One region of the Streptacidiphilus sp. EB129 genome, then DNA from elsewhere that is predicted to be linked to it. Evidence: riboswitches for the same ligand, from Rfam matches in the RefSeq annotation. Region 1 holds a riboswitch; the other holds the start of a gene.
What was found. A riboswitch is a leader RNA that binds a small molecule or an ion and turns the genes downstream of it on or off. The one in region 1 is predicted to bind cobalamin.
Positions count from the first base shown of each region.

Region 2: it holds a riboswitch for cobalamin, as region 1 does, so the genes downstream of both, ABH925_RS02620 (cobalamin biosynthesis protein) here and ABH925_RS25820 (HoxN/HupN/NixA family nickel/cobalt transporter) in region 1, are expected to answer to the same signal.

Region 1 is NZ_JBGCCS010000024.1:24,037-27,426, reverse strand. It holds gene ABH925_RS25830 (DUF72 domain-containing protein) at 1-570, shown strand, start outside; gene ABH925_RS25825 ((2Fe-2S)-binding protein) at 638-1,417, opposite strand; adenosylcobalamin (AdoCbl) riboswitch at 1,607-1,753, shown strand; gene ABH925_RS25820 (HoxN/HupN/NixA family nickel/cobalt transporter) at 1,891-2,949, shown strand; gene ABH925_RS25815 (ABC transporter ATP-binding protein) at 3,035-3,390, opposite strand, start outside.
Region 2 is NZ_JBGCCS010000002.1:81,866-85,255, forward strand. It holds gene ABH925_RS02610 (NAD(P)/FAD-dependent oxidoreductase) at 1-574, shown strand, start outside; gene ABH925_RS02615 (hypothetical protein) at 804-1,064, shown strand; cobalamin riboswitch at 1,159-1,304, shown strand; gene ABH925_RS02620 (cobalamin biosynthesis protein) at 1,433-2,407, shown strand; gene ABH925_RS02625 (cobyric acid synthase) at 2,404-3,390, shown strand, end outside.

The DNA.
Region 1 (3,390 bases):
GTGATCGAGCCGCTCGGCCCGCGCGTGCACGCCCTGTGGGTCCAGCTGCCCGCGTCCTTCGGCCCCTCGGACCTCGGCACGCTGGCCGCGTTCCTGCACCGGGCGCCGCGCGGGCTCCGCTGCACCGTCGAGGTCCGTCACCCCGCATTCTTCGAGGACCCGCGCTGGGAGCAGCGGTTGGAACGGGTTCTGGACGACGTCGGCGCCGAGTGGACGACCTTCGACACGACCGATCTGTTCGCCGCCCCGCCGACCAGCGCGGCGGGACGGGAGGCGTGGGAGAAGAAGCCCCGCCTGCCGCGCAGGTCCAGGGCGCTCACCGCGCATCCGGTCGTCCGCTACATCGGCCGGGACGACGCGCAGCCCACTGCGGAGGGCTGGCGCCACTGGACGCGCACGGTCGCCGACTGGCTGCACGAGGGCCGCTCCCCCACCGTGTTCATCCACACCCCAGACAACGAGGAGGCCCTCACTCTCGCCCGGCGCTTCCACGACGATGTCAGACAGCTCGTCCCCGCTCTCGAACCGCTGCCCGAGCCGCTGCCCACCGGCCCACCGACGCTCTTCTGACCGGCGGCGTCGTCGCGCGCGATGTCAGCCGAGCGGGCCGGGATCCGGGACGATCCGTGCGGTGCCGCTACCGCTGCAGGACGCAGTCGCCGCAGAGCTGTCCCTTGCGGTCGGGCGCGGCGCGGTAGATCAGGCAGCAACTGCGGCGGCGGAAGCCACCGTCGTCGAGGTGGTGACCGCTCCCGTCGAGGGTGGGGCAGGTCAGCAGCGCGTCGACCAGTTCCCGTGCGCGAGCCCCACGGTCCCGGCGAGCGGTGCCGAGCACCCGGGCCGCGCCCGCGAGGGCCGAGGCGGTGTTGCCGCGAGCGATGCGGCGGGAGACGCCAAAGCGCGCGACGGCTCCTTCGAGAGCGGCTGTCATGCCGTCGATGAGGACCGCTCCGAGTGCGTCCGCCACGTCCGTGTCCCTGGCCCGCGCCCCCGGGGCGGAGTGCGGCAGCGACAACGGCAACGGCAGGGACAACGGGAAGGCGCCGCCGAGCCGCGGCTGCCAGAACAGCTCCCGCAGCGTCAGGGCGGGCACGCGGTGGTCGAGCACAGCCGCGGCCAGCAGGGGCGAGGCCAACCTGGCCGCGAGTCCCAGCTGGGTCACCGATGCGGCAACCCTCAGTTCCACAGCCTCCGGCGCAAGCCCGCCCCCTGCGGCGAGGGAGGCCCGCACCCCGGCCACGCGGTCGTCCAGCACCCGCGGGTCGTCCAGAATCTCCTGCATGCTCCGCCAGGGATCGGTCGGCGGGTGCGCGGGATCGTACCGCTCCGTGCTGAAGAACGGCCCAAGGTCGGCCTTCTGTTCGACGCCCTGCGTGCCCCCGGGGCGCGGGGCGTCGAAGTGGGAGGGAGCGGCCATGACCGCGACGCTACCCCGCCGCACCCCGGCTCTCGTTCACGTGGCGAGGTACCCGTGGTTCGAGGGCTGGTGGGCCCGCCCATGAGGCGCAAGAGGCGTGTGATCACCGTCGCACGCTACTTCGACACCTTGTCAGATGCGCAGGCTTGTAGGCACCGTGCGGGTCCCCCTAGCCTGGGACGGCCCCGCCGATGGTCGGGGTGGTGCAGCCACAGCGAAGCCCGGTGAGAATCCGGCACTGTCCCGCAACGGTGAAGCCCCCTCAGGGGGACGAGTCCGGTCGCCTGTCGCCGCATCCACGGAAGCCCAGCCTCGCAGGAAGGCGGATCCTCCCATCCCGGCCCCCCGTGGTCCGGCCGGGCCCGCGGCACCTGCGAGCGTCCCGAGGAGGATGCTCAGTGTCAGCCCTGACCACCAGATTCCGTTCGATCGCCAATGCGCTGCATCCGGCCGAGTGGGGAAGACTGGGCCTGATGACCCTGGTCATCCTGGCCCTGAACGGCTTCGGCTGGGGCATCTTCATCTTCACCGTCATGCCCCACCACTTCCACTACAACGGGCTGGGCGTCGGGCTCGGCGTGGCGGTCACCGCCTGGACCCTGGGCGCGCGGCACGCCTTCGACGCGGACCACATCTCCGCCATCGACAACTCCACCCGCAAGCTGATGGCGGACGGCAAGCGCCCGCTGGCCAGCGGCTTCTTCTTCGCGCTGGGCCACTCCGCGGTGGTGGTCGCGGTCGGGGTGGGCATCACCTTCGCCGCCAAGGCCGTCTTCGGCGCTATGGTCGACCCCAACTCCACCTACGAGACCGTGGGCGGCATGCTCGGCACGCTCACCTCGGCCGGGTTCCTCTACCTGATCGCCGCCCTGAACCTGGTCGTGCTGATCGGCATCTTCAAGGTCTTCCGCAGCATGCGCCGCGGCACCTTCGACGAGGAGGAGCTGGAGCGCCAGCTCCAGGCCCGCGGGCTGATGTGGCGCTTCTTCGGCCGCTTCATGCGCTCCATCAACCACACCTGGCAGCTGTTCTTCGTCGGCATGGTCTTCGGCATCGGCTTCGACACCGCCACCGAGGTCGTCCTGCTGGCCGCCACCGCCTACGCCGCCACCTCCGGACTGCCCTTCTACGCCGTCCTCGCGCTGCCGCTGCTCTTCTCCGGCGGCATGATCCTGTTCGACACCCTCGACGGCTGCTTCATGAACTTCGCCTACGGCTGGGCCTTCGCCCGCCCCGTGCGCAAGGTCTACTACAACCTCGTGATCACCGGCCTGTCCATCGCCGCCGCCTTCCTCATCGGCACCGTCGAAGCCCTGGGCGTGATGACCAGCGAACTGCACCTGAGCGGACCCTTCTGGGACTTCATGGCCAACTTCAACATCAACCAGGCCGGCTTCGCCATCGCCATCCTCTTCGCCGCGACCTGGATCATCGCCTACGCCTTCTGGCGCTTCGGCAACGTCGAGGACCGCTGGCAGAAGGACCTCAGCAACGGCGCCGCACCCGCCCCCGCACCCGCTGTCACCGAGTAGCCCCTGATGGCATGCTGACGGACAGTCACGGATGACGGCCCGTGCCGCGGCCGGGCCCACCGCGCGGTACGGGCCCCGTCCCGCTCTAGCTCGCTCCGGCGTTGTGCTCCGGCCCGCGCAGCGGGGTGACCACGGGCCGGCCGCGATCGTCGGAAGTGACCTGCACGCGTGCGGAGTAGACCTGGGAGATCAGCGCTGCAGTGAGCACCTCCGGCGCCGCGCCGCTCGCGCCGACCCGCCCGGCGTCGAGCAGGACCAGCCGGTCGGCGTACTGGCCGGCGGTGGTCAGGTCGTGGAGTGTGGTGACGACGGTCAGGCCCTGGGCGTGCCGCAGTTCGTCGACCAGGTCCAGGACCTGCTGCTGGTGGCCGATGTCCAGGGCGGAGGTCGGCTCGTCGAGCAGCAGCAGCCGGGGTTCCTGTGCCAGCGCGCGGGCGAGCA
Region 2 (3,390 bases), on a different contig from region 1:
CCACGCCTACATGTACGCGCAGCGCACCGCGGACGACCGGATCGCGCTGGGCGGGCGCGGCGTGCCGTACCGCTTCGGCTCCCGGACCGACAACGACGGCCTGACCGCGCAGCGGACCGTGGACCAGCTGCGGGCGATCCTGGTCGACTTCTTCCCGGCCGCCCGCGAGGCCCGGATCGACCACGCCTGGTCGGGCGTGCTGGGCGTGCCCAGGGACTGGTGCTCCACCGTGGAGCTGGACCGGGCCACCGGCCTGGGCCTGGCCGGCGGCTACGTCGGCAGCGGCGTCACCACCACCAACCTGGCCGCCAGGACGCTACGGGATCTGGTGCTCCGGGATCTGGCGTTGCAGGGGACCGGCGGCCGGGACGGCGTCTCCGGCGGCGACACGGCGCTGACCGGGCTGCCCTGGGTGGGCCACCAGGTGCGCCGCTGGGAGCCGGAGCCGCTGCGCTGGATCGGCGTGCACGGCATGTACGCCGCGTACCACGCGGCGGACCGCCAGGAGCGCGGCGGGCGCGCCACCACCTCCCCCATCGCCCGGGTCGCGGACGTGGTCTCCGGACGGCACTGACCGTCCCCGGGGCCTGGCGGTTCCCGGGGGCATGGCGGGCCGCCGAGAGGGCACGCCGGGGTGCACGCCGGGACGCGGCGTGCACCCTCACCCGTACGGCGCAAGGGTTGCGCGCGGACGGCTGACAGAGGGTAGGCGTACGAGTGCGCCCCGAGATGCGGATCGACGGCCGGTGTCACAGGCTTGAGTCCGGGGGTGACCGGAAGACCGCAGCACTCGACTCTTTGGGGTGCCCATGTCTGTCCTGCTCTGCCTGCTCGTGGCTCCACTGGGACTGGTCGTGATTCTGGGCATGTCCTGGTTCGAGGACCACTTCCTGAGTCCGCCCACCAGCCCCGCCGACCAGGTGGTGCGCAGTCAGATGGCACGCGATCTGCCGGTCCCCGGTCCCGTCGCGCAGGGCAGCGTGGAGCTGCTGCGGATCGTGCGCGCACCGCAGCAGAAGCAGCTCCCGCCGAGCGGCCCGCAGAGCGGCGACACCGCCGCCTGACGTGCGGCTGTGCCGTGTGACCGACCGCTCAGGTGTGCGTGTTGACGGTCGGTCGGGCGGCGTGGTGGGATCGCATGGCCAAACGGAGGCATGCAGAGGAAGCCGGTGCAAGGGTTCGCCCTGAGTCCGGCGCGGTCCCGCCACTGTCACCGGGGAGCGCTTTCGAACGACGGCCACGGCGGCGGGGCAACCCGCTGCGGGAAGGCCCGGAAGCGTGTCGATCCGGAAGCCAGGAGACTCTCGCCCCCGGTTCGTCGATCCAGGGCGCGGACCCTGAGTGAGGACATCCACGCCATGCGCGCTGCCCTGCCGCCACCACCGTCGACCGGTGCCGTTCCCCGCTCCGCGCAGTCGCCCCGCTGACCGCCGTGCGGGCGACGATCGCACCGACGATCGCTCTGGGCCTCGCCGCCGGTTACGCGGCCGACGCCGCCTTCGGCGACCCCCGGCGCGGACATCCGGTGGCCGGCTTCGGCCGGGCCGCCGGCGCGTTGGAACGGCGGCTGTGGCGGGACCGGCGCGCGGCCGGGACGGTGTTCACCGCGCTCTGCGTCGGCACCGTGGCCGGGGCGGCGCTGGCCGCCGACCGGGCGCTGCGCGGTTCCGGTCCCGGCCGGGCGCTGCTGGCCGGGGCGGCGACCTGGACCGTCCTGGGCGGCGCGTCGCTGGTCCGCGAGGCGCGGACCATCGGTGCCGCGCTGGAGTCCGGCGACCTGGCGGCGGCGCGGCAACGGCTGCCGTACCTGTGCGGGCGGGACCCGCGTGAGCTGACAGAGCAGCAGGTCGCCCGCGCGGTGGTCGAGTCGGTGGCCGAGAACACCGCCGACGCGGTGGTGAACGCCCTGGTCTGGGGCGCGGTCGCGGGCACGCCGGGGCTGCTGGCGTTCCGTGCGGTGAACACCCTGGACGCGATGGTGGGCCATCGCTCGCCCCGCTACCTGCGCTTCGGCTGGGCCTCGGCGCGGCTGGACGACGTCGCGGGCTGGCCGGGGGCGCGGCTGACCGCGCTGCTGACCGTCGCCGCGGCGGGGCCCGGACGGCGCGGCGACGCCTGGCGGGTGTGGCGCCGGGACGCGGGCACCCACCCCAGCCCCAACGCTGGCCAGGCCGAGGCAGCCTTCGCCGGGGCGCTGGGCGTCCGCCTCGGCGGGACGCTGCGGTACGGCGAGCAAGTGCAGCACCGCGCGGTGCTGGGCGCGGAGGCGCGGCCGGTGCGGACCGGGGACATCGAACGCGCCTGCATGCTGTCCCGCCGGGTCGGCCTGCTGGCCGTCCTGGCCACAGCGGGCGCGGCTGCGGTACGGGCGGGTGCGGCGTCGTGGGCTGGGAGGGAGCAGGGATGAACGGGGCACTGCTGGTCGCGGGGACCACCTCGGACGCGGGCAAGAGCGTGGTCACGGCGGGGATCTGCCGCTGGCTGGCGCGGCAGGGGGTGAAGGTCGCGCCGTTCAAGGCGCAGAACATGTCGCTGAACTCCTTCGTCACCGCCGACGGCGCCGAGATCGGCCGGGCCCAGGCGATGCAGGCGGCCGCCGCCGGGGTGGAGCCCGAGGCGGCGATGAACCCGGTGCTGCTCAAGCCGGGCGCCGACGGGCGTAGCCAGGTCGTGGTGCTGGGGCAGCCGGTGGCCGAGGTGGGCGCACTGGACTACCGCGAGCGCAAGCCCGCGCTGCTGCGCATCGCACTGGACTGCCTGGCGGATCTGCGCGACCGCTACGACGTGGTGGTCTGCGAGGGCGCCGGCTCCCCCGCCGAGATCAACCTGCGCGACCGCGACATCGCCAACATGGGCCTGGCCACCGCCGCCTCGCTGCCGGTCGTGGTCGTCGGCGACATCGACCGGGGCGGGGTGTTCGCGTCCATGTACGGGACGCTGGCGCTGCTGTCCACCCAGGACCAGCGGCACCTGGCCGGATGGATCGTCAACAAGTTCCGCGGCGACGTGCGGCTGCTGCAGCCGGGTCTGGACATGCTGGAGCGGCTGACGCACCGTCCCTCGCTCGGCGTGCTGCCGATGCTGCAGGGCCTGTGGCTGGACGCCGAGGACTCGCTGGACCTGGCCGGGATGGTGGACCGCGCGCCCAGCGGAGCCGCGCACGGCGGCGAGGTGCTGCGGGTGTCGGTGGTCCGGCTGCCCCGGCTGTCCAACTTCACCGACATCGACGCGCTGGCGCAGGAGCCGGGCGTGCTGGTGCGCTGGGCGACCCGCGCCGAGGAGCTGGCCGACGCCGACCTCGTGGTGCTCCCCGGCACCCGGGCCACCGTGGCCGACCTGGCCTGGCTGCGCGAGCGCGGCCTGGAGCGGGCGCTGGCCGAGCGGGCCGCC